4 regions of the Streptomyces sp. NPDC091377 genome follow, and region 4 is predicted to be linked to each of the others. Evidence: riboswitches for the same ligand, from Rfam matches in the RefSeq annotation. Region 4 holds a riboswitch; each other region holds the start of a gene.
The links. Region 4 has a riboswitch for cyclic di-AMP ahead of ACIQNG_RS04630 (C40 family peptidase). Riboswitches for the same ligand answer to the same signal wherever they lie in the genome.

Region 1 (7,330 bases), on a different contig from region 4:
CTGCGCGCGTACGTCATCGCCACGCACCCTCCTGCCACCACGTACCGCACCCTGCCCGGCCGCTGGATCGGCGAGGCCGGCTGGCCCTCCCCCGACGTGACCCGGGTGACCTACGCCCTCCGGGGCGCCCCCCGGCTCGTCCGGTCCCCCCTCCACACCGGGGTCGACGCGGGCGCCTTCCTCCCGCGCGGGGGCGACGCCGATCTGCCGCCGGACCAGCGGGAGGAGGACGCGCGGTCGGTCTGCTTCGACGTTCCGCTCGGGGCGGAGACCTGGGTACTGGGGCGAGCGCGCGTACGGCTGCGGCTGCGCCGCGAGGTGCCGCGCGGTCAGGTGGTCGCCCGGCTCTGCGACGTCGCCCCGGACGGCTCCTCAACCCTGGTGACCCGGGGCGCGTTCCGGCTCGGCGGCCGGCTCCACGCCCCCGAGGCGGAGGGCGGGGCCGTGCCGTGGACGCCGGGTGCGGCAGAGGAGGTCTCCTTCGACCTGGGCGCGGCCGGGTACGCGTTCCCGCCCGGCCACACCGTCCGGCTCGCCGTCTCCTCCGCGTACTGGCCCTGGTTCTGGCCCGCCCCCGGCTCCGAGGCCGGTTTCACCCTCGACCCGGAGGGAAGCGTCTTCGAACTGCCGGTCCGCCACCACGAAACCGGCATTTACCCACAAAACACCAACTGGACCGGGGCCGGGGGCGCCGACCAGGACCGCCCCACCGATCAAGCCACCCCGGACGACCGGCCGGACATCGGCTTCCCCGAGCCCGAGCAGGCCGAACCCCTCGGCGTCGCCACCCACGCCCCGCTGGACCCGCCCGACCCCGAGCGGCTGGTGGTGCGGGACCCGGCCGGGGACGAGTGGCGGCTCGACGTCACCCCCCGCGAGAACGGCACCCACGCGCACCCGGACGGCCTGGAGGTCACGGAGGAGACCCGGGAGTCGTACACGGTCCGCGACGGCGACGCGCGGTCCGCGCTCGTCCGCTCGGACCGGACGATCCGGCTCCACCGCCCCGAGACCGCCTGGGCCACGACCGTCCATACCCGATCGGAACTCCGACACACGGACCGCACGGCCTTCGCGGACGACCGCGCGAACCACGAAGAAGGCGACCTCTCGGACGGCCTCTCGGACGGCCTCTCGGACGGCCTCTCGGACGGCCTCTCGGGCGACCTCTTGGACGGCCTCTCGGGCGACCTCTTGGCGGTAAATGAGGTGATGTGCTCCGAGGGGGCCGAGGTGGTCTTCCACCACACATGGGAGCAGCGGATTCCATGGCCCGCTGATTAATAGGCACTTGGGTTCATTGCCCGTTTTGCCACTCTTGCGCACGCGCGTGACTTGGCTCACTTTCTCGCTTTCATGGAACCCCTCCGGCGATCCTCCTATCCGCCGCCCCTTTATCGGGAGTTGAACCTTTCCGGTAGCAAAGGATCATGCGCGGCATATCCCCGGATGAAGATCAAAAGTCGCCATTCTGTGACTCCGCCACTTGTTTCGGACATGGGCTTCGCATACGTTCCCGGCCAGTCGGGCGGACGCCTCATCCTGCCGCCGCCCGCACCCACCTAGACAAGATCCACGGCAGGAGCGGGGGACCCAGGTAAGTCGCCGCGCCGGACGTCGTACGAGGGCCAGACCCGACACGACACTCCGGACGGCTCGGGGTGAAGCCGCGCCCGTCAGGGCCGGCCGGGCACCTCCCAGCCCGAACCCGACAGCTCACCTCGCAGGCGCCGGAGAGGAACCCACCCATGTCCGTCCCCACGTCTGTCCCGCCGGCCGCGACGACCGCGCCCCGCCCCGCCCGGATGCGCCGCATCACCCGCAAGCTCGCCCTCGCCGGTACCGGCGCCGCCGTGCTCGCGCTTCCGCTCTTCGGCGCGACCAGCGCCTCCGCGGCCACCCCCGAGGTCGTCACGGCGGCCACCTCCGCCTACCCGAACACCCTTGACGGCTGGATCCGCCAGTCGCTCGACATCATGGCCCAGAACGGCATCCCCGGCAGCTACGACGGCATCCACCGCAATGTGCTGCGCGAGTCCTCCGGCAACCCGGCGGCCATCAACAACTGGGACTCCAACGCAGCCGCCGGCACCCCCTCCAAGGGCCTGCTCCAGGTGATCGACCCGACCTTCGCCGCGTACCACGTGCAGGGCACCGCCTACGACCCGTACGACCCGATCGCCAACATCGTCGCCGCCTGCAACTACGCGGCCGACCGCTACGGCTCGATCGACAACGTCTTCGGCGCGTACTGACAGAACCGCACGACCCGGCGGCTCCTTTGCGGGTTGGGGCCCGCAAAGGAGAATGACCTCCCTGTTCCCCCGAGGGATCTCTCGTCCCCCAAGGGATCTCTCTCCCTCAAGGGAAGAGGCGTTCGAGGACGACGGCGATGCCGTCGTCCTCGTTCGACATGGTGATCTCGTCGGCCACCGCCTTGAGTTCGGGGTGCGCGTTGGCCATCGCCACCCCGTGACCGGCCCAGACGAACATCGGGATGTCGTTCGGCATGTCCCCGAACGCGATGGTGTCCTCGGGCCGCGCCCCCAGCCGCCGGGCCGCCAGCGCCAGCCCGGTCGCCTTGGTCACCCCGCATGGCTGGAGTTCGACCGTCCCCGGCCCCGACATCGTGACCGTGGCGAGCGAACCGACCACCGCGCGGGCCACCGAGGCCAACTCGTCGTCGGACAGCTCGGGGTGGCGCAGCAGCACCTTGCTGATCGGTTCGGCCCACAGCTCGTCGCGCCGCCCGACCCGCACGGCCGGCAGTGTCGGGTGCGGCATCAGATAGCCGGGCTCGATGAGGGTGAGCCCCTCCACCCCGTCCTGGTCGACCGCCGCGTACACCTCCCCCACCTCGGCCTCGATCTTGCCGAGCGCGGTCTCGGCCAGCTCCCGGTCCAGGGTGACCGACCACACCATCCGGTCCGCGCCGGCGTCGTAGAGCTGTGCGCCCTGTCCGCACACCGCGAGCCCCGTGCTGCCGAGCTGCTCCAGGAGCGGGCGCACCCGGGGGGCCGGCCGGCCGGTGACCACGAGATGCCGGGCACCGGCGTCGGCGCTCCGCGCGAGCGCGGCCCGCGAGCGGTCGGAAAAGGTGTCGTCGCCGCGCAGCAGGGTCCCGTCGAGGTCGGTGGCGACGAGTGCGTACGTGGTGCGCGCGGCATATGCGGTGGGTGCGGCCATGATCAGAGAATACGGACATCACGCGTCACCGACCCGGCCCGAACCGGACGTCGGACAGGTTCTCCCCCGTCCCGCCCGCCCCCGCCAACTCCCCTGTACCATGCGGCCTTTCACTCCGCACGCCCTCGATCGCCACGTTGAAAACGGTTCAGCTTTTCACTCCCACGTGGTCGGGCTCGCGGTCGGCCGGGACACCCCGCGCGCACGGGGACCAGGCACTCATCCGCTCCGGGACACGTAACGTGTGGCGCGGTCACACGGCTGGTGCGGGGTTGGTCCCGTGGTACGACACACCACAGCCCACTCCACAGCCCACTCCACAGCCCACTCCACAGCGCACTCCACAGTCCACTCCACGGACCACCCCGCGAACGGCACCCGGCACCCGGCACACACGAGAGCGAGGCAGAACCGTATGTCCCCCTTCGAAGTCCCCGAGGGCGACCCCTTCGGCCCGCACCATCTCCCGTACGGCGTCTTCTCCCCGGCCGGTTCACCGGAGCGGACCGTGGGCGTCCGGCTCGGCGACCGGGTCCTGGACGCCGGTGCCGCGGCGGCGGCCCTCGGCTCCCCGTACCACGCGCTGCTCGCCCGCCCCACCCTCGGCCCGCTGCTCGCGGCCGGCCGTACCGCCTGGTCGGACGTACGGCGGGCGCTGACCGCCTGGGTCACGGTCCCCGCGCACCGGGAAGTCATCGAGCCGCTGCTGCACCCCCTGTCCTCGGTCACCCTGCGACTGCCCTTCGAGGTCGCCGACTACGTCGACTTCTACTCCTCCGAGCACCACGCCCGGAACGTCGGCCGGATGTTCCGCCCCGACGCCACCGACTCCCTCACCCCGAACTGGAAGCACCTGCCCATCGGCTACCACGGCCGCGCGGGCACGGTCGTGGTCTCGGGCACGGATGTCGTACGGCCGTCGGGGCAGCGCAAGGCCCCGGCCGACCCGGCGCCGCTCTTCGGCCCCTCCGTCCGGCTGGACATCGAGGCCGAGGTCGGTTTCGTCGTCGGTGCGCCGAGCGAGCGGGGCCGCCCGGTCGCGCTCGGTGACTTCCGCGACCACGTCTTCGGGCTCTGCCTGCTCAACGACTGGTCGGCGCGGGACATCCAGGCATGGGAGTACGTCCCGCTCGGCCCGTTCCTCGGCAAGTCCTTCGCCACCTCGGTGGCGGCGTGGATCACCCCGCTCGACGCGTTGGAGGCCGCCCGGACCGCGCCCCCGGAACGGACCCATCCGCTCCTGCCCTACCTGGACGACGCCGAGGAGGAACCCGGCGGCTACGACCTCCGGCTCTCCGTCGCCGTCAACGGTCACGTCATCTCCGAACCGCCCTTCTCCACCATGTACTGGACCGCCGCCCAGCAACTCGCCCACCTCACCGTCAACGGTGCCTCCCTGCGCACCGGCGACCTCTACGCCTCCGGCACGGTCAGCGGACCCGGCGAACGCGAGCGCGGCTCCCTGCTGGAGCTGACCTGGAACGGACGGGACCCCCTCGCCCTGCCCGACGGCGAGCGCACCTTCCTCGCGGACGGCGATGTCGTCACCCTCTCCGGCTGGGCCCCGGGACCGGACGGACTCCGGGTGGGGCTGGGGGAGGTCGTGGGCAGGATCGTGGCGGCGGACTGAGGGGGGCTTGCCGGGGAAATGACGGGGGCGCTCGGACAGTGGCTCGTTTCCCGGTGTTCCGACGGCTGACTCCGGGCCCGTACGACCGTCATACTGGGTCGGCGGCGGACGGGTGCATGCCCTGTGCCTACCGGCACGGCAGCCGCACGCCGTCCACCCGTGCCCGCACCCCGGGGATCCCCGGGTACCCCCGCGCACCACCGAGCCGCCCACACCGACCAGGATCCGGAGCCCCTGGGATGACCGTCACCCTGCTCCTGCTGAGCGCCGTCGGCCTGATGGCCGCCGTGCCGGTGCCCCGTGCGCTGACCCGGGCGGAGTGGCCCGAACGCGAACCGGTCGTCGGCCTGTGGGTGTGGCAGTGCCTGGTCGCGACGGTACTGCTGTCCTGTCTGACCGCGCTGACCCTCGGCGCGGCGGCGGTCTTCCAGACCGTCCGGGACCATGTCTTCGCCCCGGCGCCGCCCGCCGTCACCGCCGCCTACGACCTGTCCGCCGCCCCGGTCTGGGCGGTAGTCCTCACCGGGCTCCTGGCGTGCGGCGCCGCCTGGACCACGGCGATGCTGGCCCGTGAGCTGGTGGAGGCCCGGCGGCGACGCGGCACCACCCGCGCCCTGCTGCGCGAACGCGCCCCCGAGCTGCCCGCCGGGCTCCCCCGGGCCCGCGGCCCGCTGCTGGTCCTGGAGGACGAGTACCCCGACGCCTGGTGGATGCCGGGCCACCCGCCGCAGCTCGTGGTCACCACCGGCGCCCTGCACAAGCTCACCGACCACCAGCTGGACGCCGTCCTCACCCATGAGCGCGGCCACGCCCGCGCCCACCACGATTGGCTGCTCCATCTGTCCACGGCGCTGGCCACCGGCTTCCCGCGCGTCCCGCTCTTCGCGCACTTCTGCGACCAGACCCGCCGGCTGGTCGAACTCGCCGCCGACGACACCGCCTCCCGGCGCTGCGGCCATCTCACCACCGCCCTCGCCCTGATCGAGCTGAACCAGCACCGGGGCGTGCTGTCCTGCGCCTCCAGCCACCGGCTGCTGGGCGAGCGGGTGGACCGGCTGCTGGAGCCGAAGCCCCGTCTCAACCGCCGCCGACGCGCCCTGGCGACCACGGTGGCGGCGCTGGTCCCGCTGCTGCCCCTGCTGATCACCTTCCTCCCGGGCCTGACCGCCCTGGGCTGACGGCCCGGAGCGGACCCGGAACGGACCCGGGGGCCGGCCCGCCTTCACGTCGCGTCCCCCTGCCCCTGGCCCCCCGGTCCCCTATCCCCTACCCCCTATCCCCAGTCCTCCGGCTCCGGCTCGATCTCGCCCTCGGGCCACAGCTCGTCCCCGAGGGAGGAGGCGGCAGGGGCCGAAGCGGCAGAGGACGAGGCGGCAGAGGACGGCGAGGGCGCGGTCGTCCCCGGAACGGCAGCCGCACCACCCTTCGTGACCCCACCGACCCGCGCGGCCCCACCGACCCTCGCGGCTCCACCGGCCCCCGTCGCTCCACCGGACCCCCCGGCCTTCCCGGCGGCCTCCCCGGCCCCACCGCCACCACCACCAGCGCCTCCAGCACCACCAGCACCACCGCCCTCACCGCCGCCAGCGCCAGCGCCAGCGCCCCCGCTCCCCGACGGCCTCTCCAGTCCCTCCAGCACCCCGAGGACACCCTCCCCGTAGGTCGTCAGCTTCTTCTCGCCGATGCCGCTGATGCCGCCCAGCTCCCGCACCGACCCGGGCCACAGGGTCGCGATCTCCCGCAGCGTGGCGTCGTGGAAGATGACGTACGCCGGAACGCCCTGCTCCCGCGCCTGCTCGGCCCGCCACGCCCGCAGCGCCTCGAAGGCGGGCACCAGCTCCTCCGGCAGCTCGGCCGCCGCCAACTTCGCCTTGCGCTCGCCCCGCGAGCCACCCGAACCACCCGAACCGCCCGACCGGGCCGCCCCGGCCGGCTTCTCCGGCTCCTTGCGCAGCGGCACCTCCCGCTCACGCCGCAGCACCGTGCCGCTCGCCTCGGTCAGCACCAGCGTGCCGTACTCGCCCTCGACCGCCAGCAGTCCCTGCGCCAGCAGTTGCCGGACGACGCCGCGCCACTCCCCCTCGGCGAGATCCTCGCCGATGCCGAACACCGACAGCTGGTCGTGGTCGAACTGGATCACCTTCGCGGTCCGCTTCCCCAGCAGGATGTCCACGATCTGGAGGGCGCCGAACTTCTGCCCCCGCTCGCGCTGGAGCCGCACCACCGTGGACAGCACCTTCTGCGCCGCGACCGTGCCGTCCCAGGTCTCGGGCGGGGTGAGGCAGGTGTCGCAGTTGCCGCACCCGGTGGCGCCGGGCTCCTGGCCGAAGTAGGCGAGGAGCTGACCGCGCCGGCACCGGGCCGTCTCGCACAGCGCGAGCATGGCGTCCAGGTGGGACTGGGCCCGCCGCCGGAACGCCTCGTCGCCCTCGCCGGACTGGATCAGCTTGCGCTGCTGGACGACGTCGTTCAGCCCGTACGCCATCCAGGCCGTGGACGGCAGGCCGTCCCGTC
Region 2 (7,330 bases), on a different contig from region 4:
GTTCGGCAACGGCAACCCCGTGGTGCTGGAGATCGGCTTCGGGATGGGCGAGGCCACCGCGCGGATGGCCGCCGCCGAGCCGCGGACCAATCTGCTCGCCGTGGATGTGCACACCCCCGGCCAGGGCAATCTGCTCCATCTCGCCGAACGGGCCGGACTGTCCAACCTCCGGGTCGGCAACGGCGACGCCATCATCCTGCTCCGCGAGATGCTCGCCCCCGACTCCCTCGACGGACTGCGCGTCTACTTCCCCGACCCCTGGCCCAAGAAGCGCCACCACAAGCGGCGGCTGATCCAGCCGGAGTTCCTCACCCTCGCCGCGAGCCGGCTGCGGCCGGGCGCGCTGCTGCACTGCGCCACCGACTGGGAGCCCTACGCCGAGCAGATGCTGGAGGTGCTCACCGCGCACCCCGGCTTCGAGAACACCCAGGCCGACGGCGGTTTCTCGCCACGACCCGAGTTCCGCCCGCTGACCCGTTTCGAGGGCCAGGGACTTGAGAAGGGTCACCTCGTGAACGATGTGCTCTTCCGGCGCGTACCAGGAACGTTCCCAGTCCTCGGAGAGACCTCCTAGCTGTCGTGAGGGTCGATGTCGTGGCCACCAGTCCCCCCTGCTCGACCTACCCGGTCCATCCCGGCGCTCCCCGGCCCGACACGTCGGCGCGGACCGGACGGTGGTACCGGTGGCGGCGGTGGGGGCAGCGGTACGCACAGGCCCGTCCGACGGCCGGGCTCCGGCTCCGGCAGGGCGCGGTGGCCGTCCTGCTCGCCCTGTCCGGCCTGGTCATCCTCGCGCTGGTCCGCCAGGAGACCGGCACCGAGGGCTTCCTGGTCGGCCTCGGCCTCGCCGTGCTGCCGGTGCCGCTGCTGATCGCCGCGTTCCGCTGGCTGGACCGGGTCGAGCCGGGGCCCTGGCGGCATCTGCTGTTCGCCTTCGCCTGGGGCGCCTGCGCGGCGGCGCTGATCGCGATCGTGACCAACAGCTTCGCGACCCGCTGGATCGCCACCGCGACCGCCGACCCGTCGCGCGCGGACACCCTCGGCGCGACCGTGATAGCGCCGGTCGTGGAGGAGTCCGCGAAGGCCGCCGCGCTGCTGCTGCTCTTCCTGTTCCGCAGACGGCACTTCACCGGCCTCGTGGACGGCGTGGTGATCGCCGGGGTCACCGCGACCGGCTTCGCCTTCACCGAGAACATCCTCTACCTCGGCACCGCCTTCGGCTCCGACCAGTCCGGCGGCGACAGCGGGGGCGTCGCCTCCGTCACGGTCGCCACCTTCTTCGTCCGTGTGATCATGTCGCCGTTCGCGCACCCCCTGTTCACCGTGCTGACCGGCATCGGCTTCGGTGTCGCGGCGGCCACCGGACCGGGCCGACCCCTGCGCAAGGCCCTGCTGCCGCTGGCCGGGCTGCTGCTGGCGATGGGGGTGCACGCCTTCTGGAACGGCTCGGCCGGCTTCGGCGACCACGGCTTCCTCGCGGTCTACGCCGGGTTCATGGTGCCCGTGTTCGGGCTGCTGACCTGGCTGGTGATCTGGGCCCGGCAGCACGAGCTGCGGGTGGTGCGGGAGGAACTGCCCGCGTATGTCGCCACGGGCTGGTTCTCCCCCGCCGAACCGTTCGCGCTGGGCTCGATGCGGGCCCGCCGACTGGCCCGGCGGGACGCGGGCCGGCACCTGGGCCGACCGGCCGCCCGCGCGGTGGCCGCGTACGAGTCGTACGCCACCTCCCTCGCGGTGCTACGGCGCCGGGGCAGCCGCGGCCGGGCGGGCGCCGACTTCGTCCGGCGCGAACGGGAGTTGCTGGACGCGCTGTGGCAGCGCCGCGAGACCGCCCGCCCCGCCCTCGAACAGGCGGCCCGCACCATCGCCCCACCGCCCCCGGTCCCCGCCCCGCCCTGGCAGCCGTGGCCACCCTGGCAGCCCTGGCAGCCCTGGCAGCCGTACGGCGCGGGCGCCTGGCCCCCGCACCCGCACCCGCACCCGCACCCGCACCCGCACCCGCACCACCCTCACGGCGGCCCCGCACCGAACCCGTCGCATCCGTCGCATCCGCCACATCTGCTATATCCGTCGCATCCGTCGCATCCGCTACATCCCCGGCCCACGACAGACCGGCAGCCCTGACGCCGGGGGGTTGTCGTCAGGGCTGCCGGGGTTCGGGGGGCCAGAGGCTCAGCAGGTGTCCAGGGATCGGGGCATCAGCGGAGGCTCTGGGAGCGGAGGCTCACGGCATCAGGGGTTGAGGCCCTTGCCGCGCAGCCAGGACAGCGGGTCGAGGGCGCCGCCGGAACCGGTGTGGACCTCCATGTGGAGGTGGGCTCCGGTGACATTGCCGGTGGCGCCGACGCGGCCGATGACCTCGCCGGTGGTGACCTTCTGGCCGACGCTGACACTGATCGAGGACTGGTGGGCGTACCAGATCTCGGTGCCGTCCTCCAGGGTGAGCACGGTCTTGTAGCCGTACGAACCGTCCCAGCCGGCCTGGGTGATGGTGCCGGTGTGCACGGCCTTGAGCAGCGTGCCGGTGGGGGCGGCGAAGTCGAGACCGGTGTGGTAGCCGGAGGACCACAGCGAACCGGCCTGGCCGTAGGTCGAGGTGAGGGTGTACGAGGAGGTCGGCAGCGCGAACTGCTTGGCCAGCTTGGCCAGTCGCTCGGCCTCGGCCTTCTTGCGGGCCTCCGCCTCGGCCTTCTTCTCGGCCTTCTTCTTCTCGGCGGCGGCCTGGGCCTTGGCCTCCTTCTCCGCCTCGGCCGCCTTGTCGGCGGCGGCCTTCTCGGCGGCGGCCTGGGCGTCCTTGGCGGCCTGCTCCTCGATCTGCTGCTGCTGGTTCTCGGCCTGCGCCATGATCCGGGCGCGCAGCGCCTCCCCGGCGTCGGCGGAAGCCTGCCCGGAGTCGGGCGTGGCCGTGCCGAGGCCGCTGAGCGGGGCGGCGTCGGTCGGGTCGACGGGCTCCGGTTCGGTGTCGTCGGAGCCGAAGGAGACCGAGCCCAGGTCGGGCATGGACAGGGAGACCGGCGGCTTGCCGGTCTGGGCGGTCGCCATGCCACCGGCGCCGACGGCGGCTATGACACCCACGCCGAGCACGGTGGAACTGCGGGCGAGACCGCCGCGCTGCTTGGCGACCCGGTGCCGGCCGCGGACCGGGCGAACGGTCTCCGCGGTCGGGTTCCATTCCTCCCACGGGCCCTCGTCGGTGCGGGGGCCGCCGTAGACGACGGTGCCGGTGTCGTCGGTGCGCTGGGCGGGGACGAACGAGGCCACAGGAGCAGGCCGGTTGGACGCCACGTAGGCGTACTCCTTTCCTTCCCTCTCGCCTACCGGGTTAGCTGACGGGTTCGGAGCAGGAAGGTCTCCTACGCGCGTAAACCGACCATGCGTGCATGGCGGACGACGCCCGATTCACCCCAAGTTGGTGGTTCCCCGGTTCCCTCGCGGGATTCGGCGCTCGCGCGCGGAGCCGACTCTGGTGACGGCTGGTACGACCGCGCTGCGTTATCGGACGTTAATAGAACCCAGGGGTGATTTCCAAGCGGTTCCTCTTGATCCTTCCCGCTCTTACGCCGGACGTAAGGGTCATGAGCGGTTGAAATCGGGCTACTTGACCCCCAGATTTGACGGTCCCGCTACACATCAAAATGGCGATGGTAACGCAGATGTTATGCGGAGGGGGGTCATTCGCTTACCCGCTGTGACGAAGCCGGGAGCCCCTCGGACGCGTCGGCCGGCCGACGCACCGCGAGCAGCGCCATGTCGTCCGTCATCCCGCCCCCGGTGTGCTGCCGCACCTCCTCCGCCAGCGCGGTCAGCAGGGCGTCCGGCCCGGTGAAGGTCCGCCCCAGGAGCCGCATCTCCGGCTCGAAGAAGACGCCGTGTCCGTCGCGCGCCTCCGACAGCCCGTCGGTGAACAGCAGCAGCGTGGCCCCGCCCGGGAACTCCGCCTCCTGCGCCCGGTCCGGCCAGCTGCCCAGCTCCCCCATCCCGAGCGGCAGCGCGGGTTCGACGGACGACAGGGTCCGCACCGTGCCGTCCGCGTGCAGCAGCAGCGGCTCCGGATGCCCCCGGTTCACCACCCGTACGACGCCGCTCCCGTGCGGGATCTCGGCCAGCACGGCGGTGGTGAACCCCTCGAACGCGTCGAGCCCGTCCCGCCGGGTGCCCTCGCGCGCCAGCGCCCGCTCCAGCCGCTCCGCCACCGCCTCCAGCGTCGCCTCCTGCTCCGCGGCCTCCCGGAACCCGCCGATCACCACGGCGACGGCCCCGATCGCACCCATGCCCTTGCCCCGCACGTCCCCGACCACCAGCCGCACCCCGTGCGGAGTGTCCTGTACGGCGTACAGGTCGCCGCCGACGAACGCGCCCGCCTGCGCCGCCTCGTAGCGGGCCGCGATCTCGAAACCGCCGATCCGCTCGTCCGGCTCGGGCAGCACCGCGCGCTGGGCCGCCTCGGCGATCTCCCGGGCCGTGGCGAGCCGCTCGTCGCTGCGGCGGGCGACCATGTTGATCAGCAGGGCGAGTCCGGCGACCGTCACGACCGTGATGGTCTCGGTGAGGGCCTCCGCGCCGTAGTACGAGTCGAGCAGGAGATGCACCAGGAGGACGACCGCCACGGCCACGCATCCGGTGACCAAGGTGTAGCGCCGCCCGAAGAGCGGGGCCGCGACCAGCGGAGCGGCCGTGAAGAACGGCACGGCGGTGAACTGGTTGGGCATGAGCAGCTCGTAGACCAGCCCACCGGCGATCAGCAGCGCGGGCACCAGCCGGACGTAGCGGCGGGTGTAGGAGATACGACGGGTGGGGGCCCCGGTGTGCGGCCCCTCGCCCTGCCCGTCACCCGGCCGCACCACGTGTCTCCCGCGTATGTCCTCGCCGACCACAGCCCCGCCCCATTCGTCCAGAGTTGCCGGAGCGGGGCGGCCGGGCGAGCCGGGCGGGCCGACCGGATGAAACGACAACCGACCTGAGTGAGAGAAGACACCGGAGAACGAGAGGACGCGCCGGGGGTGCGGGAAACACTCAGGGCCGGAATCCTTGATCTGGATTCCGGCCCTGAGCCTTGAGTAGCGGGGACAGGATTTGAACCTGCGACCTCTGGGTTATGAGCCCAGCGAGCTACCGAGCTGCTCCACCCCGCGTCGGTAAACACAACTATACGTCATCCGCGGGACCCCCAGCACCAGGGTTTACGGGGCGTCGGCGTGGGTGAGCGTCTCCCAGGCCACGAAGTGGTCGTCGGTACCGGCCGGACGGGAGTGGGCGACCAGCCTGCGGGTGGCCGGGAGCGGGGTGCCGAGACGGTTCTCCAGCTGGTTGAGGGCGACCTCCAGGTCCGGCCCCATGTCCCGTTCGACCCGGCCGCCGCACAGCCACCCGGGCGCGGGCGCGCCCTCCTGGTACGGCGCGTGCAGCTCCAGCGCCGCCTTGAGCCGCGCGGCGGTGTCGTCGTCGTACAGATCCACGCCCTGGTGCCGGGCCGTCTCGGCGACATGGGCGGTGGCGGCGACGGCGTGCCCGACGTGGGCGAAGCCGCGGCAGGTCTCCTGGGTGAGGCCGTCCTTGCGCAGGTGGAAGAAGGTCGGGACGCGCTCGCGGAAACGTCTGAGGGCGGCGTCGAAGGTCGCGCGGTCCTCCAGGAACACGGCGATGGAGAGGGCGGCGTCGGTGGTGACGAGGTCCCGGCCGCCGTCGCGGTCGGGAGCGCGCCCGGTGACGTACGGGAGGTGGGCGGTGCGGAGCATGGCCTCGAAGCGGCGCACCCGGTCCTCGGGCCAGTCGGCGCCGGGGGTGTGCCGGACGATCTCGGCGGCCCGCGCCCAGGTGCTGCCCGCCCACCCGGCCTGGAGCCCGGCGTCGGCGTGGGTGTGCCGCTTCAGCCGTGCCGACCAGGCGTCCATGATCTCGGTGGCCTTCGCGGCATGCCGCCGTTCGCCGGTGACGGTGAACAGCAGGGCCTGGGTGTAGGCGGCGATGGCGTCCTCACGCTCCTCGACACAGCCGGGGCCCGCGTGGTCGCCGGACGGGCAGGACACGTCCGTACGGGGGCGGGCCCGGTACTCGTGGGAGCCGTACCTGCTGTCGCGCATGTCGCGATACGCCTTCAGCCAGGGTCGGCGGCCCGAGGTGACCCGCTCGCGCAGGGCGTCGAGCTGGGCTCCCCCGACCAGGACGCCGGGGTGGGTGAAGGGCCGGTCGGCGGGGAGGGAGCGGGTCATGGCCCGCGAGCCGGCGTCCAGGGTGCCGCAGGAGGTGAGGGAAAGGAGGGTGGCTGTGAGGGCCGCCGCGAGGGCGAACCTGCGGGCTCGTGCGCTGCGGGCCGGTGCGCTGCGTGCGCGTGCGCTGGGTGCGCGTGTGCTGGGTGCGCGTGTGCTGCGTGCGCGTGTGCTGCGTGCGCGTGCGCTGCGTGCGCGTGCGCTGCGGGCCCTGCGGGTCGTGGGGGTCACGCGCTCCCTCCCCGCCGACCGGCCCTTCACCCGCATCGCCGCCTCACCCGCATCGCCGCCTTCGAGTCGCCGCGTCCACGTCGCCACTTCCGCCGTCCCGGCGACGGCCCGGCCGGTGGCCGGGTTCCTGGCAGCGTGCCGGTGGGGGATCGGGGACGCATCCGGTGGTGGGCCGTTCGGCCCCCGGCCTTCAGGCCCCGGCCCTTCAGCTCCCAGCCTTCAGCCTTCCGCCTTCGGCCTTCAGCTCCCATCCCTCGGCCTTCAGGCCCCGGTTTCAGGCCCCGGCTCGTTCGCCCGACGCGGGGTCAGGCGAGGAGGTGGGCGTTCGGCGCCTTGGCCCGCCGTTCGTACTCCGGGAGTACGACGACCGTGGCGCCCTCCGCCGTCAGCAGCCCGTTGCCGTCCGCGCCCGGGACGAAGGTGTCCGGCTCACGCCACGCGGTGACGACCCTCCGCACCCCGGCGTCGAGGATCAGCCGCGCGCAGGGCCGGGGCCGCGAGGCGCGGCGGGCGCACGGCTCCAGGCTGCTGTAGACGGTGGCGCCGGGCAGGCGGGGGTCGGCGGTGTCCAGCTTGGCCAGGGCCGCCTCCTCGGCGTGCACGGCGGGGTCGCCGCCCTCGCGGGAGTACCCCCGGGCCAGCTCGGTGCCCTCCTCTGCGACCACCACCGCGCCGACGCTGAAGGCGGTCCGGGAGGGCGGGCAGAGCGCGGCGAGGTCGCAGGCGAGGCGGAGCCAGTGGTGATCGGCGGGGGTGGCCCCGTACCGCGCCCGGTCCCGCGGCGGCTCCTCGGGCGACCCGTGCCGTACGTCGTAGCGCATCAGTACGACGTCGTCGATGCGGCGGGTCTCCAGGAGCCGGAGACGGCCGGGCGGGTAGCCGGCGCCGGGGCC
Region 3 (7,330 bases), on a different contig from region 4:
GTCCGTTCCACCGCACGTCGCCCCGAGGAGCCCGCCATGTCCGCCCCCCTGCTGTCGCTCACCTGGACCGACCATGTCACCGGCCGGGCGGGACACCTCGTCGTGGACCGGCTGGTGCGCGGGGTGGCCAGCGGCGGGCTGCGGATGCGGGAGGGCTGCACGCTGGAGGAGGTCACCGGCCTCGCGCGCGGCATGACCATGAAGGAGGCACTGCACTACGACCCCGACAGCCGTTACGTCCCGCTCGGCGGCGCCAAGGGCGGGATCGACTGCGATCCGCGCTCCCCGGAGGCGTACGGGCTGCTGGTGCGCTACCTGTGCGCGATGCGGCCGTACATCGAGAGCTTCTGGACCACCGGCGAGGATCTCGGGCTGAGCCAGGATCTGCTGGACCGGGCGGTGGCGGAGGCCGGGCTGGTGTCGTCGGTGCAGGCCGTGCATCCGCTGCTGGACGACGAGACCGCCGCGCGCAAGCGGCTCGCGGACGCCTTCGCCGTCGAGGTGGACGGGATCGGCCTGGACGAACTGGTCGGCGGCTGCGGGGTCGCCGAGTCGGTGCTCGCGGCGCTGGATCGCGCGGGGGTGCCGTACGGGGGGACGCGGGTGGCCGTCCAGGGGTTCGGCACGATGGGCGGCGCCACGGCCCGCTTCCTCGCCCGCGCGGGCCTCACGGTCACCGCCGTCGCCGATGTGCGGGGCACGATCGCCAATCCGGCGGGGCTGGACGTGGAGGCGCTGCTCGCGGCGCGCGACCGCTACGGGACGGTGGACCGCGCGGCCCTCGGCCGCGACGACCGTGAACTGCCGGGGGACGCCTGGCTGTCCACCGGGGCGGAGGTGCTGGTGCCCGCCGCCGTCTCGTACACGGTGGACGCGGCCAACCAGCACCGGGTCACCGCGCGGTGGATCGTGGAGGCGGCCAACATGCCGGTGACGGCGGGGGCGGAGGAGTCGCTGGCCGCGCGGGGCATCACCGTGCTGCCGGACGTGGTCGTCAACTCCGGCACCAACGCCTGGTGGTGGTGGACCCTGTTCGGCGACATCGGGGCCGACGCGGAGGAGGCGTTCGCCCACACGCGGCGCTCGATGCGCGCCCTCATCGATCTGACGCTCGCCCGCGCGGAGGCCGACGGGACGACACCGCGCGCCGCCGCGCACGCGGTCGTCGCCGAGCGGCTGCCGGTGATCGCGGAACGGTACGGCTGGTACCGCTGAGGCCACGGCACGGTCCCGGACGGCGTCGGCGGTGCTCACACCGTGACCGCCGGGTGAAAGGTCACGGCGTGACCATGGACGGACACCCCTGAGTCACCCGGACGATAAGGTGACCGCGTGGCCAGAGTTCGGTTGAGCGTGGAAGAGCGGCGCGAGGAGATGCTGAGGGCCGCGATCGAGCAGATCGAGGACCGGGGGCTCGCCGCGGTCCGGATCGCCGACGTGGCCTCGGTGCTCGGCGTGAGCAACGCGCTGGTGCTGTACCACTTCTCCACCAAGGAGAAGCTCGTGGCCGCCGCGTTCGCCTACGCCGCCCAGGACGATCTCGCGCATCTGCGCAAGGTGCTCGGCCGCCGTACCAGCGCGCTGCGCCGACTGCGGGCGGCGGTGCGCTGGTACGCCCCCACCGGTCAGGCCAAGGGCTGGCGGCTGTGGATCGAGGGCTGGGCGGCGGCGCTGCGCGAGCCGGGCCTCAAGGACGTGACCCGCGCTCTCGACCGCCAGTGGAAGGCGGCGATCGCCGAGGTCATAGCGGAGGGCGTGGCCGCCGGTGAGTTCCGGTGCGCGGACCCCACGGCGACGGCCCTGCGGCTGACCGCGCTGCTGGACGGGCTGGCCGTGCAGATGACGTCGTACGCGGGCGCGGGCACGGTGTCCCGTGCCCGCGCCCTGCGCTGGGTGGACGAGGCCCTGGCCCGCGAACTGGGCCTGCCCTCCCTCTAGACCGTCGGCCGCCGCGCCGACCCGACAGCGCCCGGCCGCCCGGTTGTACGGTTTCCGGCCGTACGGTTTCCGGCCGTACGGTTGTCCCGCGGCCCCGCCGTCCGGCCGCCCCGCCATTCGGCCGCCCCGCCATTCGGCCGTCAGCGCAGCCGTCCGGTCAGGCCACCGAGTCGATGCGCCACTTGATGGCCTCCGGCGAGAGTGCGCCCTTGGCCGTCACATGGTCGCCGGAGGACTGACCGCGCAGCCGGCGGCCGATCCACGGCACCAGGTACTCCCGCGCCCAGTGCACATCGTCCCGGCGGATGTCGAGCGTCCCGCGCGGCGGCTGCGGCGGCCAGGGCTGCTCGGGGTCGGCCGGGATGTCCAGACCGAGCGCCTGCCCGGCGCGCAGCGCCACCCTGGTGTGCCCCTCGGGCGAGAGATGGAGCCGGTCGTGGTCCCAGGCCCGGCGGTCCTGGACGGACTTGAGGGACCACAGGTCGAGGACCGGACAGCCGTACCGGTCGGCGACCGCCCGGACATGTCCGTTGTACGTCGCGATCTTGCCGCGCAGATGCTTGAGGAGCGGCACCCCGCGCGTGTCGAAGCCGGTGGTCACCAGCACGGTTCCGGCCGCCTCGGTCAGCACCGCGACCGCGCGCTCGAAGCGCTCGGCCACGTCGTCCGGGTCGCTGCCCGGCCGGAGGATGTCATTGCCGCCGGCACAGAAGGAGATCAGGTCGGGGGCGAGTTCCCGCGCCCTCGGCACCTGTTCCGCCACGATCTGGTCCAGCAGCCTGCCTCGCACCGCGAGGTTGTTGTAGTTGAAGTCGTCTTCCGGTCGCCGGTCCGCGAGCAGCACCGCGAACCTGTCGGCCCAGCCGACGAACGCCCCGTCGGGGCCGGGGTCACCGACACCCTCACTGAAGCTGTCCCCCAGCGCCACGTACGACCCGATCACTGATCTGCTGTCGTTCTTCGAATCGTCTGCCACATCGAGCCATGATTCCTCTTCGAATGTGACCTACGCGACCGTAATACGGGGTTGACGGGCGGTGAGATGAGCCACGGATCCACAGGGGTCACTTCGGGAATAACCACGAGGGTCCCTGACGGCCCCCGGGCGGTGGTGGCCCGCGAGGCTGCGGACCTGCCGAAGGCCGGACCCGGGGATCGGGGGTCCGGCCTTCGGGATGATGCGCGGCGGGTGCCTCGGGTCAGATGGAGAGGCCGAGCGAGCGCAGGTAGGCGACGGGGTCGACGTCCGAGCCGTAGTCCGGCGTGGTCCGGATCTCGAAGTGCAGGTGCGGGCCGGTCACATTGCCGGTCGCGCCCGAGAGGCCGACCTGCTGTCCTGCGGTCACGGTCTGGCCCTGCGAGACGGAGAGCGAGGACAGGTGGGCGTACTGGGCGTAGTGGCCGTCGGCGAGCTTGAGGACGACCTGGTTGCCGTAGGCGCCGCCCGCGCCGGCGGAGACGACCGTGCCGGCGCCGACGGCCTTGAGGGAGGTGCCGGTCGGGACGGAGAAGTCCACACCGGTGTGGTAGCCGCTGGACCACATGCTGCCGGACATCCGGTACGCGGTGCCCACGGAGCCCGACACCGGGAGGCTGTAGTCGCCCGCGGCGGCCGTGTCGGTGGACGGGGTCTCGGCGGACTGCGACGGGGCCGACGCCTGCGTGTCGGTGGCCTCGGAGGACTGCGAGGTCCCCGTGGACTCCGTGGACTTCGTGGACTCCTCGGAGCGTGTGGAGCCGGAGGACGCGGGCGCCTCGGCGGACTCCGGGGCGGCCGACGGCTTCGTCTCGCTCGCGGCGGCGCCGGACGCCTTGCCGCCGAGGGTGAGCTTCAGGCCGGGGTGGATGAGCGACGGGTCGGCGCCCACGGCCTCGCGGTTGTCCTCGTAGATCCGCTGCCAGCCACCGCTGACGTCCTGCTCGTCGGCGATCTTCGCCAGGTAGTCGCCCACCTTCACGGAGTAGGTCCGGGTGGTGGACTGCTTCTCGGACGTCTGCGAGGCGGACTGCCCGGCGGACGGGGAGACGGACGGCGAGGCGCTCTGCTGGGAGACCGACTGCGGTGCCGCCACGACGGACTGGCCCGGTGCGGCGTACGCCCCGGTCGCGCCCATGAGCGGGAGGGCGAGTGCGGCGCCACCGGTTCCGGCGACCGCGATGGAGCGGGTGAGGCTCAGGGACTTGGTACGGCGGTGCTTACCCTTCGCGGGCATAGGGGTTTCCTCTCCGGCGCCTGCGAGGTGAGCTGTCGGGTGCGGGCTGGAGATGCCCGGCCACGTGCGCAGACGCGGCTTGACCCCTAGCCTGTTCCGGAGACCGGGACAGGCGGTGAGTCCTGTGGGTCCCCCGCTCCTGCCGGTCACGGGTGGGTTGATGTGCGTTCCGGACGGCGGCAGGATTCGGCGTTCCGTCCGGATTCGGTGGCGAACGTAAGCGACCAAGACGCGAAGGAACAAGCAGGAGGTTCCACCCGAAGGCCACCTTCTTGATCCACGGCACCGCTCACCGGTCACCCTGCGTCGAGATGGCACGGGTCGTTTTCCTCAAAGGCCCTTGAGGCGCACCTCGATTACGTGGACATGACGTGCGACGCACGGTCACGGGTATGACGCTGCTCACGTGGGCCCGCTCCACCGCCCTTTACTCCAGAGCGAGTTGTTATTAAAGCCATCAATTCGGACAGAAGTCCCAGACAATGCATAGGGGAGGAAGAGGGGTATTGAGGTGCACAGGGAACACACAGGCTTCCCCTGCCGGGGTTCCTCCGGTTCGTGCGGCCGGTTCGCGAGGCCATGTCGTATCGTCGGAGCCCCCTGCCGGACGGCGACACAGCCGGGCCGGTGAGCCGACTGGGAGGAGCCCCCGTGACGCAGCAGATCCCGTCGACCGAACCCGAGCTGGCCGGAGTGCGCAACTTCCGTGACGTGGGCGGACTGCCCACCGAGGACGGCCGCCGGGTACGCCACGGGGTGCTGTTCCGCAGCGGGCATCTCGCCCACGCGACCGCCGAGGACACCGCGTTCCTCTCCTCCCTCGGGCTGCACACGATCTTCGACTTCCGCAACGCGGCGGACCAGCTCCTGGAGGGCCAGGACGTCGAGCTGCCCGGGGTGCGCAATGTGAATCTGCCGCTGAGCGACCCGGCGGACGGCGCCGAGTTCTGGAAGATGGTCCGCGACGGCGATCTGGACCAGCTCCGCGGGCTGCTCGCCGGCGGGCAGGCGGAGAACCGGATGATCGACTCGTACCGCCTGATCGTCAAGGAGCGCAACGCGGAGCACGCGCGTGTGCTGCGCGCGCTCGCCGAGGACAGCGTCCCGGCGCTGATGCACTGCGCGGCCGGCAAGGACCGCGCGGGGCTGTCGATCGCGGTGACGCTGCTGGCCGTCGGGGTGGAGCGCGAGGCGATCCTCGGCGACTACCTGGAGTCCAACGCCCTCCACCGGCGCTACAAGGTGCACCGCAGCGGCAGCTCCGCCTCGGCCTACTCCCCCGAGGTGATGGAACTGCTCAGCCCGCTCTTCGACGCGCGCGCCGCGTACCTGGAGGCCGCGTTCGAGACCATCGAGGGGACCTGGGGCGGGGTCGACGCCTATCTGGAACGCGGCCTGCGGGTCACACCCGAGCTGCGGGAACGGCTGCGGGAGCGACTCCTCGACTGAGCGGCCCCATGACCGGGCGACGCCCCGGGGCCGCAGGGCACCCAGGGCCTCAGGGCACCCGGGGCCTCAGGGCTCCCGTCGGCTACTTCGCGCCGACCTCGAAGAGCAGGTACAGGAACGCGGCGAAGACATGTCCGACGGCGACATAGATGAACAGCCGGATCCAGATCCCGAGGTGCCGCTTCTCCTTGGGCTTGGTGGCCTTGATCTCACTCATCGCGTTTCTCCCGTGATCGGGCCGAGGCACAGCGCGGCCGTGGGGCTCTGCAAGAGGGTGTGGACGAACAGCAGCTCGACGCCCTCCGGGTCGCGGGCGGCGATCCGGTGCGGGGTCAGCGAGTCGAAGTGCGCGCTGTCCCCGGGGCCGAGCCGGTGGGCGGTGTCGCCGAGGCGCAGCCACAGCCGCCCGGTGAGGACATGGAGCCACTCCTCACCGGGGTGCACCCGGACGAGGTCGCCCTGGGAGCCGTACGGGACCCGCACGCGCAGTGCCTGCATACCGCGGCCGGGTGCGCCGGCCTGCCAGTAGGTCCAGCCACCGGCCTCGGTCGGGTCCTGCCGGCCGCCGCGCACGACCGCGTCCCGGTCGGGGACCGACTCGCCGAGCAGTTCGGAGACGGTCGTACCGTAGATGCGGGCGAGTGCGAGCAGCATCGGGAGCGAGGGCTGGCGCCCACCGGTCTCCAGCCGGGAGAGGTGGGCGGGTGACAGCCCGGCGGCCCGGGCCGCCGCCTCCAGGGTCAGCGCGGACCTGCGGCGCAGGGCGCGGAGCCGGGGGGCGACGGCGGGGAGCGGCTCGGTCGGCGCGGCGGACCCGGGGTCCGGCGCCTCGGGGCCGGGGCCCGGCTCGACGTCGCGTGCGGTGCTCATGCCTCCATTGAGCCGCACTCTTTACCTCAGAGGCAAATCCCTTGCCTCTGAGACAAGAATGAGGTGGATCGGGTGGAGGCGCGGAGCGTCACCGGTTGGCCACCGCCTGCTTGACGAGCGTCCGGCCGAATTCCCAGATGAGTCCGCCTCCATGGTGCGCGTCGTCCATGACCTCTGTGAAGGCCGCCACGAACCGGTCGACCTCCTTCTCCCCGACGATCAGCGGCGGGATCAGTTTGATCACCTCCAGACGGTCGCCGGAGACCTGGGTGAGGATCCGGTGGCGCTGGAGCAGCGGCACGACGACCATCTGCGCGAACAGTCCCTTGCGGGCCGTCTGGAGCATGGTCCAGCGCCCGCGCAGCGTCAGCGACCTCGGCCTCCCGAACTCGATGCCGATCATCAGTCCGCGCCCGCGTACGTCGGCGAGCAGTTCGTACGTGTCCACCAGCGCGGCCAGCCGGGATCTGAGCAGGTCGCCGGTGGCGCGGGCGTTGGCCACGATCTGCTCGTTCTCCATCACCGACAGGACCGCGAGGCCCGCCGCCATGGCCTGGGCGTTGCCGCCGAAGCTGGCCGAGTGGACCAGGACCCGGTCGATGGACGAGTAGACCTTCTTGAAGATCCAGTCCTTGCCGAGGGTGGCGCCGACCGGCACATAGCCGCCCGACAGCGCCTTCGCCACACACACCAGGTCGGGCTCCACGCCCTCCTCGTGCTGGTAGGCGTAGAAGTCACCGGTGCGGCCGAGGCCGGTCTGGACCTCGTCGGCGATGAGCAGCGCCTTGTGCCGGTGCAGCAGGTCCTGGGCGGCGCGCAGATAGCCCGGCGGGGTCGCGTGCACGCCCTTGCCCTGGATC
Region 4 (7,330 bases):
CGACACACATCACATCCGGTGTCACCGCCGCGTGCTCCGCCGCGAACAGGGCGCCCGTACGGCCGAAACCGGTGGCGATCTCGTCGCACACGAGCAGCACGTCCGCCGCGTCGCACGCCTCGCGCAGCACCCGCAGATACGCGGGGGAGTGGAACCGCATCCCGCCCGCGCCCTGCACCACCGGCTCCACGATCACCGCGGCCAGTTCGTGCGCGTGCCGCCCGATCATCTCGCGCAGATGCCCGGCGTACGCCTCGTCGTACGCGGTGGGCGGCGCGTCCGCGAAGACATGCTCGGGCAGCACCCCGCTCCACAGCTGGTGCATCCCGCCCTCGGGGTCGCACACCGCCATCGGCTGCCAGGTGTCGCCGTGGTAGCCGCCGCGCCAGGTCAGCATCCGCCGCTTCTCGGGGCGGCCGAGGGAACGCCAGTACTGGAGGCACATCTTGACGGCGACCTCGACCGACACCGAACCGGAATCGGACAGGAACACATGCTCAAGTCCCGGGGGCGCGATGTCGACCAGCAGCTTCGCCAGCCGGACGGCGGGCTCGTGGGTCAGTCCGCCGAACATCACATGGCTCATGCTCCCGAGCTGTTCGCGCGCGGCCTCGTTGAGCACCGGGTGGTTGTGGCCGTGGATCACCGACCACCAGGACGACATGGCGTCGATCAGCTCGCCCGAACCGTCCGCGAGGCGCAGCCGCACCCCGCGCGCCGACTCCACCACCAGCGGCTCGACCTGGCCGGGCATCGGCCCGTACGGATGCCACACATGCCGCCGGTCCAGCTCCAGCAGTTCGGGCACGGTCAGCTCAGGCATTGGGCGCGAGATCCGTTCCGGCGCCCCGGCGACGCACCGCGACCAGGTCGGACCGGACCGCCCCGGGTCCGGCCTGTCCCCCCACCTGCCCCCCGGCCGCGGCCTCCGCCGGCGACGGCGCACCGGCCCCGGCCCCGGCACCGGCCCCGGCACCCGGCTCGGCATCCGCCCCGGTACCGCGGCGCCCCGCGCCCCCGTCGGCGCCATCCGCGTGCGCCCCGCAGCCACCGGTCCCGTCCGCGCCCCCGGTGTGCGCCCCGCAGCCACCGGTCCCGCCCGCGCCTCCCGCGTGCGATCCGCAACCGCCCGTCCCGTCCGCGCCCGCGTGCGACCCGCAGCCGCCGCCCGCCCGGTGTTCCGGCAGGGTCACCTGGTCGGTGCCCTCCACCTCGAACCCGGCGTCGGCGATCATCTCCAGGTCGGCCTTGCCCGTCTGTCCCTCGGTGGTCAGATAGTCGCCGAGGAAGATCGAGTTGGCCAGGTGCAGGGCGAGCGGCTGGAGCGTCCGCAGATGGACCTCGCGCCCGCCCGCGATCCGCACCTCGACGTCCGGGCAGACGAACCGCACCATCGCGAGGATCCGCAGACAACGCTGCGGGGTCAGATTCCACTCCGTGGCGAGCGGGGTGCCCTCCACCGGGATCAGAAAGTTGACCGGCACCGAGTCCGGGTCCAGCGCGCGCAGCGAGAAGACGACATCGACCAGCTCCGCGTCCGACTCGCCCATGCCCGCGATCAGCCCGGAGCACGCCGAGAGCCCGGCCGCGTGGGCCTTGCGCACGGTGTCCACCCGGTCGGCGTACGTGTGCGTGGTCGTGATGTCGGCGTAGGTCGCCTCGGAGGTGTTCAGGTTGTGGTTGTACGCGTCCGCGCCCGCCGCGCGCAGCCGCTCGGCCTGGCCGTCGGAGAGCAGTCCGAGACAGGCGCACACCTCGACGCCCTCGTGCTCGTCCTTGATCGCCTTGATGGTGCTGGAGACCCGCTCCACGTCCCGGTCGGTCGGACCGCGCCCGCTCGCCACCAGACAGACCCGCTTTGCCCCGCCCGCGAGCCCCGCGGCGGCGGCCTCGGTCGCCTCGTCGGGCTTGAGCCAGGTGTACTTGAGGATCCCGGCCGTGGAGCCGAGCCGCTGGGAGCAGTAGGAGCAGTCCTCCGGGCACAGGCCCGACTTGAGGTTGACGAGGTAGTTGAGTTTCACCCGCCGCCCGAACCAGTGCCGGCGCACCTTCCCGGCCGCGGCCACCACGTCCAGCACATCGTCGTCGGAGAGCGCGAGGACGGCCAGCGCCTCCTCGCGGGTCGGCGACTCGCGCCGAAGCCCCTTGTCCACCAGCGTGTTCAGCAGGTCCATGGGAGCCGATCCTGGCCTACGGAGGCACCCCGGGCCAAGGAGGGTTCGCACAATAGCCGCCGCTGGACGTGTGGGTATTGCCACATCCTGGGGGGCCGGTGCGACGACTAGGGTCTGTTCACTGCCTACAAAATCCCCGGAGGAGCCATGGCGTTCGGCTGGATCGAGGAGCAGGCGCTGCTGCGCCGCGCCGCCGGACTCGTACGGACCCTGCGCCCGCGCCCCGCCGACTCACCGCTGCTGGACCTCGCGAGCAACGACTACCTCGGTCTCGCCCGGCATCCGGAGGTCACCGAGGGCGCCGCGCGGGCCGCGCGGACCTGGGGCGGCGGCGCGACCGGCTCCCGCCTGGTGACCGGCAGCACCGCCCTCCACACCGAGCTGGAGGCGGAGCTGGCCGACTTCTGCGGGGTCGAGGCGGCCCTCGTCTTCTCCTCGGGCTACGCGGCCAACCTCGCCGCCGTCACCGCGCTGGCCCCGCACGGTTCGCTGATCGTCTCCGACGCGGGCAACCACGCCTCCCTGATCGACGGCTGTCGGCTGGCGCGCGGCACCACCCAGGTCGTGGGGCACACCGATCCGGACGCCGTGGACAAGGCGCTGCGGACCCAGGACGGGCCCGCCGTGGTGGTCTCCGACACGGTGTTCTCGGTGGACGGCGACGCCGCCCCGCTCGGCGCGCTCGCCGGGGTGTGCCGGGAGCACGGGGCCGGGCTGCTGGTGGACGACGCGCACGGCCTGGGCGTACTGGGCGACGGCGGCCGGGGCGCGGCCCACGCGGCGGGCCTCGCGGGCGCGCGGGACGTGGTCGTGACGGCCACGCTCTCCAAGTCGCTGGGCAGCCAGGGGGGCGTGGTGCTGGGGCCCGCGCCGGTCATCGACCATCTGGTCAACGCGGCACGGACGTTCATCTTCGACACCGGGCTGGCCCCCGCGGCGGTGGGTGCCGCGCTGGCGGCCCTGCGCCTGCTGCGCCGCGAACCGGAGCGGGCCGCGCGGGCACGGGCGGTGGCCGCCGAACTGCACTCCCGGCTGACGGCCGGGGGGATGGCGTCGGTCCGGCCGGACGCGGCGGTGGTGTCGGTGCGGGCGCCGTCCCCGGAGGGGGCCGTGCGGTGGGCGGCCGAGTGCCGTGCCGCCGGGCTGGCGGTGGGCTGTTTCCGCCCGCCGTCCGTGCCCGACGGTGTCTCGCGGCTGCGGCTGACGGCCCGCGCGGACCTCTCCGGGGAACAGGTCGACCATGCGGTCCAGGTCATCGGCGGGACGCGACCATGAGTCGGTGACACGGTCGAGAGACGCCGAGCACGCGCCCGGCCGGTCGGCCGGGACCCGCGATGACCGGGACGGATCGGGAACGGGCTCCGGGATGGGTGCCTCGGTGGTGTCCTCCGGGAGCGACCCGACTCAGCGGAACGCGGTCGTGAAGCCCGCCCAGCTCTCGGGGGAGAAGAGCAGCGCGGGTCCCGCCGGGTTCTTGGAGTCGCGCACGGCGAGCAGACCGGCCCAGGGGCCCCGGCCCGGCCGGGCCGTCTCGACGCAGTTGTTCGCGCCTGTGCTGTAACTGCTGCGCAGCCATCGCACACCGTGCAGTCGGTCACTCGCAGATACATGTCGAGGCAGTGCTGTCATGGTGCCTCCCTATACGCCGTCATTCATTCCGGCGATGTAGTCCAACGAATCCTCTGGGGAAAGGGCGTGGAACTGAAGGGTGCTGAAGCCCTCGCTGTAGGCACCGAGGTCTTCTCTCCCTTCGAGATAGAGGCTACTCGTCAAGTGGTCTAGAACAACCACGTCCAGATCGGAGGTGCTCGAAAATGAGAAAATAACGAAAGGACCGGTGACGCCGATGTGCGCCCCGGCGGAGAAGGGCAGTACTTGGAGGCGCACTTGGGGCAGCCGCGCGGCCTCCGCGAGCCGCTCCCGTTGACGGGCCATCACCTCGGGCCCACCCACCTCCCGGTGCAGCACGGCCTCGTCCAGCACCGCGTGCAACTCCAGCGGCGGCTCGGCCCGTAGCACATCCTGCCTGGCCAGCCGTACCTCCACCAGCGCGTCCAGCCGCTCCTCGTCCAGCCCCTCCACCGCCGCCCGGGTCACCGCGCGGGCGTACTCCGGCGTCTGGAGCAGCCCCGGCACCACGGTGGTCTCCAGCGTCCGCATCGCGGTCGCCTGTGACTCCAGACTGATGAAATCCCGGTACGTCGGCGGCAGGACACCGCGGTAGGCGTGCCACCAGTGGTGCCGCCCGCTTTCCTCCGAACCGGCCAGCACCAGCAGCAGTTCGCGCAGGTCGGGATCGTTCACCCGGTACGCGTCCAGCAGTAACCGCACATCGGCCGGTTTCACCCCGCTGGCGCCGGTCTCGATCCGGCTGACCTTGGACTGGTGCCAGCCGACCAGAGCGGCGGCCTCACCGCTGGTGAGCCCCGCGCGGGTGCGCAGGGCGCGCAGTTCCGCGCCCAGTTTCCGGCGGCGCACCGCGGGACCGTGCTGCATGGGTTGCTCCCTACTCCTTCCGGGTCGTCCGAATACGGTCTGCCGTCGCAGAGTTCACCGCTTCGAGCGACAGATATATGCATATCTTGGTGGATCGCCACCGAGACCGGCGTGCTGATGGCAGGCTGACGACGTAGCACCAGTCCGGGACCGTACTCGAACCATCCGCCTCCGTGTCGGACTGCGGTTCCGGGGGAAAGGGACGGCGTCGTCATGGCAGATCCTCTGGAAGCGTCCATCACTCTGCCGAGCGATCCCGCCTCGGTGTCGGCGGCCCGCGGTCATGTGGTCGACACCCTGGTCGAATGGGGTCTGCCGGCAGACTCGGACCTGGCGGACACCATCCGTCTGATCGTCTCGGAACTGGCCACCAACGCCGTACAGCACACATTCGGTCAGTCACCCACCTTCACGGTGGATCTGATGGTGGACCATGACGACCGGGTGCGGGTCGGGGTGACGGACAGTCATCCACGATTCCCGAAGCGGCTTCCCGCGGCGGTCCAGCAGGACAACGGCCGCGGCCTGGTGATCATCCGCTGGCTCGCGGCGGAGCACGGCGGCAGGCTCAGGGTGCATCCCACCCGCGAGGGCGGCAAGACGGTCGCCATCGAACTGCCCTGGTCGATCCCGGCCCGCCCGGTGACGACGGCGGGCCGCAAGAAACCGTAGCGCGGCCCCGCGCTCCCCGATGGCCCCGCGCTCCCCGATGGCCACGCCGAGCGGCGCGCACGTACGGCCGCCGCGCGGCCCGACGTACGGGCCTGGCATACGGGAGCCGACGTACCGGCCGACATGCGGACGGGGCGCGAACGGGGCGCGAACGGGCCAGGACGGCCCTGCAAGCGCGCAGGGCGGGTCGTCCGCCGACGACCCGCCCCCAGCCCGTCCGAGGCCGTGACAGCGCGTCAGGACGCTCTCACGGCCCCTCCGGGAGTCACTTCACGCGCCCGTACCAGACACTCCTGGTCCAGATCTTCTGCAGTCGCACCACGTCTCCGGTCTTCGGTGAGTGCCAGATCTTCCCCTTACCGGCGTAGATGCCCACGTGGTAGATGCTGGAGCCCGAGTGGAAGAAGACCAGGTCACCGGCCTTACGGCTCTTGGCCGAGATGTGCTTGGTCTTGTTGTACTGCTGGGCGGCCGTGCGCGGCAGCTTCTTGCCCGCCTTCTTGAACGAGTACTGCGTCAGCCCCGAGCAGTCGAACCGGTTGGGTCCGGTGGCCCCGTACCTGTAGGGAGCACCCTTCTTCGAGGCGGCCACCTTGAGCGCCTTCGACGCCGGCGCGGCTGCCGCCGCCTCGGTGGCGAGTCCGGGTGCCACCACGGTGCCGCCCACGGCGGCGAGGGTCAGGGCCGAGGCCGTGCCGGCCCGGACCATGAGAGACGGGACACGATTGAGCGCGGTCATGCGCAACCCTTCGTCAGCCGCCTGTGAAGGATGACCTGTCGGATTCGGGCTGGCGAAGTGGCCCGGCCGCCCGAAGGCGGCTTCACCCCAAGGACCGCTCGGAGCCGGGAAAAGCGCTCCGACGACCCGTCTTGCCTGGGTCCTCCACTCCTGCCGATCCACTCCTGTCGACCGGGCATCCGGGCGGCGGCAGGATTCGGCGTCCGCCCGGACCGCCCCGCCGCGGTGGCGGGGTCTTGTCGTCAGTCAGGGATCTTCACCTACGTGTGTCCGAAAATCCCAACGGAACCGAGTATTTGTGTTGTTAGTCACCACTCGTCCGTTCGGGTGGACATCCTGAGATCCGAGCGCGTGTCAGAGTGCGCGCACGCCCCGGACCTGCAACGGAGCCCCGCGTTCCGCGCCGTCAAGGGTGCATTGCGCAACCGCGCCGGTGCTCAGGAACGACCTGCTCATACGCCAATAGGAGGTACACCGTTCGGTCCGTTTGAACGCGCGCCCCGGCGTACCGGGGTGAGCCCGTACCGACCGGTTCCGGGTGTACGTCGGCCGCCGTCACGTCAACTGTCGGAGCGCGGAGGCAGGGTCACCCGCGCCGCGCGGCGCTCGCCGTCCAGGACGCGCAGCGCCCGCGCGAGCGTGGCGGGCTGCATCTCGCTCTCGCCCCGGTGGTGCATCAGCGCGAGCGCGTCGCGCAACTCGATCGTCCGCGCCACGAGCGCCTGCGCGGCCCGCAGCGCGCCGTAGGTGTCGGTGTGCCGCGCGGGATTGATCCGGCCCAGCAGATCGACCGCGTCCAGGTAACGGTCGATCAGCTCGCCCTCGGCGCGGGTCAGCGCGGGCAGCGGCGGGTGCTCCGGTGGCAGCATCCGCCCCTCACCTCGCGTCCGGCGTCGTCGGCGCGCCCTTGCGGCTGCTGATGATCCGGTCGACCAGACCGTACTCCAGCGCCTCCCGCGCGGTGAGCGTCTTGTCCCGCTCGATGTCCGCGCCGATCTGCTCGGGCGTACGCCCCGTATGCCGTACGAGGATCTGCTCCAGCCGTACGCGCACCCGCTCCAACTCCGCCGCCTGGATGACGAGATCGCTCGTCCGCCCCTCGATCGGCTCCGGCAGCGACGGCTGACGGATCACCATACGGGCGCCGGGCAGGGCCATGCGCTTGCCGGGCGTGCCCGCCGCCAGCAGCACCGCCGCCATGGAGCCGGCCTGGCCCAGGCAGACCGTCTCCACGTCGCAGGTGACGAAG

Region 1: another riboswitch for cyclic di-AMP. It lies ahead of ACIQNG_RS00950 (transglycosylase SLT domain-containing protein); the one in region 4 lies ahead of ACIQNG_RS04630 (C40 family peptidase).
Region 2: another riboswitch for cyclic di-AMP. It lies ahead of ACIQNG_RS19015 (M23 family metallopeptidase); the one in region 4 lies ahead of ACIQNG_RS04630 (C40 family peptidase).
Region 3: another riboswitch for cyclic di-AMP. It lies ahead of ACIQNG_RS07715 (LysM peptidoglycan-binding domain-containing M23 family metallopeptidase); the one in region 4 lies ahead of ACIQNG_RS04630 (C40 family peptidase).

What each region holds. Positions count from the first base shown of each region.
Region 1 is NZ_JBIVUE010000001.1:190,379-197,708, reverse strand. Features, by position in the region: gene ACIQNG_RS00955 (CocE/NonD family hydrolase) at 1-1,284, shown strand, start outside; cyclic di-AMP (ydaO/yuaA leader) riboswitch at 1,594-1,743, shown strand; gene ACIQNG_RS00950 (transglycosylase SLT domain-containing protein) at 1,806-2,255, shown strand; gene ACIQNG_RS00945 (HAD family hydrolase) at 2,362-3,186, opposite strand; gene fahA (fumarylacetoacetase) at 3,602-4,816, shown strand; gene ACIQNG_RS00935 (M56 family metallopeptidase) at 5,056-5,994, shown strand; partial or broken gene recQ (DNA helicase RecQ) at 6,437-7,330, opposite strand, start outside.
Region 2 is NZ_JBIVUE010000008.1:21,038-28,367, forward strand. Features, by position in the region: gene trmB (tRNA (guanosine(46)-N7)-methyltransferase TrmB) at 1-574, shown strand, start outside; gene ACIQNG_RS19010 (PrsW family intramembrane metalloprotease) at 595-2,124, shown strand; gene ACIQNG_RS19015 (M23 family metallopeptidase) at 2,233-3,285, opposite strand; cyclic di-AMP (ydaO/yuaA leader) riboswitch at 3,297-3,454, opposite strand; gene ACIQNG_RS19020 (PP2C family protein-serine/threonine phosphatase) at 3,672-4,841, opposite strand; tRNA gene ACIQNG_RS19025 (tRNA-Met) at 5,059-5,132, opposite strand; gene ACIQNG_RS19030 (alginate lyase family protein) at 5,181-6,209, opposite strand; gene ACIQNG_RS19035 (dihydrofolate reductase family protein) at 6,743-7,330, opposite strand, start outside.
Region 3 is NZ_JBIVUE010000003.1:3,270-10,599, reverse strand. Features, by position in the region: gene ACIQNG_RS07730 (Glu/Leu/Phe/Val dehydrogenase dimerization domain-containing protein) at 37-1,215, shown strand; gene ACIQNG_RS07725 (TetR/AcrR family transcriptional regulator) at 1,375-1,938, shown strand; gene ACIQNG_RS07720 (SGNH/GDSL hydrolase family protein) at 2,096-2,881, opposite strand; gene ACIQNG_RS07715 (LysM peptidoglycan-binding domain-containing M23 family metallopeptidase) at 3,138-4,151, opposite strand; cyclic di-AMP (ydaO/yuaA leader) riboswitch at 4,156-4,353, opposite strand; gene ACIQNG_RS07710 (tyrosine-protein phosphatase) at 4,803-5,600, shown strand; gene ACIQNG_RS07705 (DUF6126 family protein) at 5,683-5,817, opposite strand; gene ACIQNG_RS07700 (helix-turn-helix domain-containing protein) at 5,814-6,470, opposite strand; gene ACIQNG_RS07695 (aspartate aminotransferase family protein) at 6,559-7,330, opposite strand, start outside.
Region 4 is NZ_JBIVUE010000002.1:91,616-98,945, forward strand. Features, by position in the region: gene ACIQNG_RS04600 (adenosylmethionine--8-amino-7-oxononanoate transaminase) at 1-823, opposite strand, end outside; gene bioB (biotin synthase BioB) at 816-2,174, opposite strand; gene ACIQNG_RS04610 (8-amino-7-oxononanoate synthase) at 2,322-3,449, shown strand; gene ACIQNG_RS04615 (DUF397 domain-containing protein) at 3,579-3,803, opposite strand; gene ACIQNG_RS04620 (helix-turn-helix domain-containing protein) at 3,813-4,670, opposite strand; gene ACIQNG_RS04625 (ATP-binding protein) at 4,884-5,342, shown strand; gene ACIQNG_RS04630 (C40 family peptidase) at 5,608-6,081, opposite strand; cyclic di-AMP (ydaO/yuaA leader) riboswitch at 6,085-6,293, opposite strand; gene ACIQNG_RS04635 (hypothetical protein) at 6,642-6,950, opposite strand; gene ACIQNG_RS04640 (ATP-dependent Clp protease proteolytic subunit) at 6,958-7,330, opposite strand, start outside.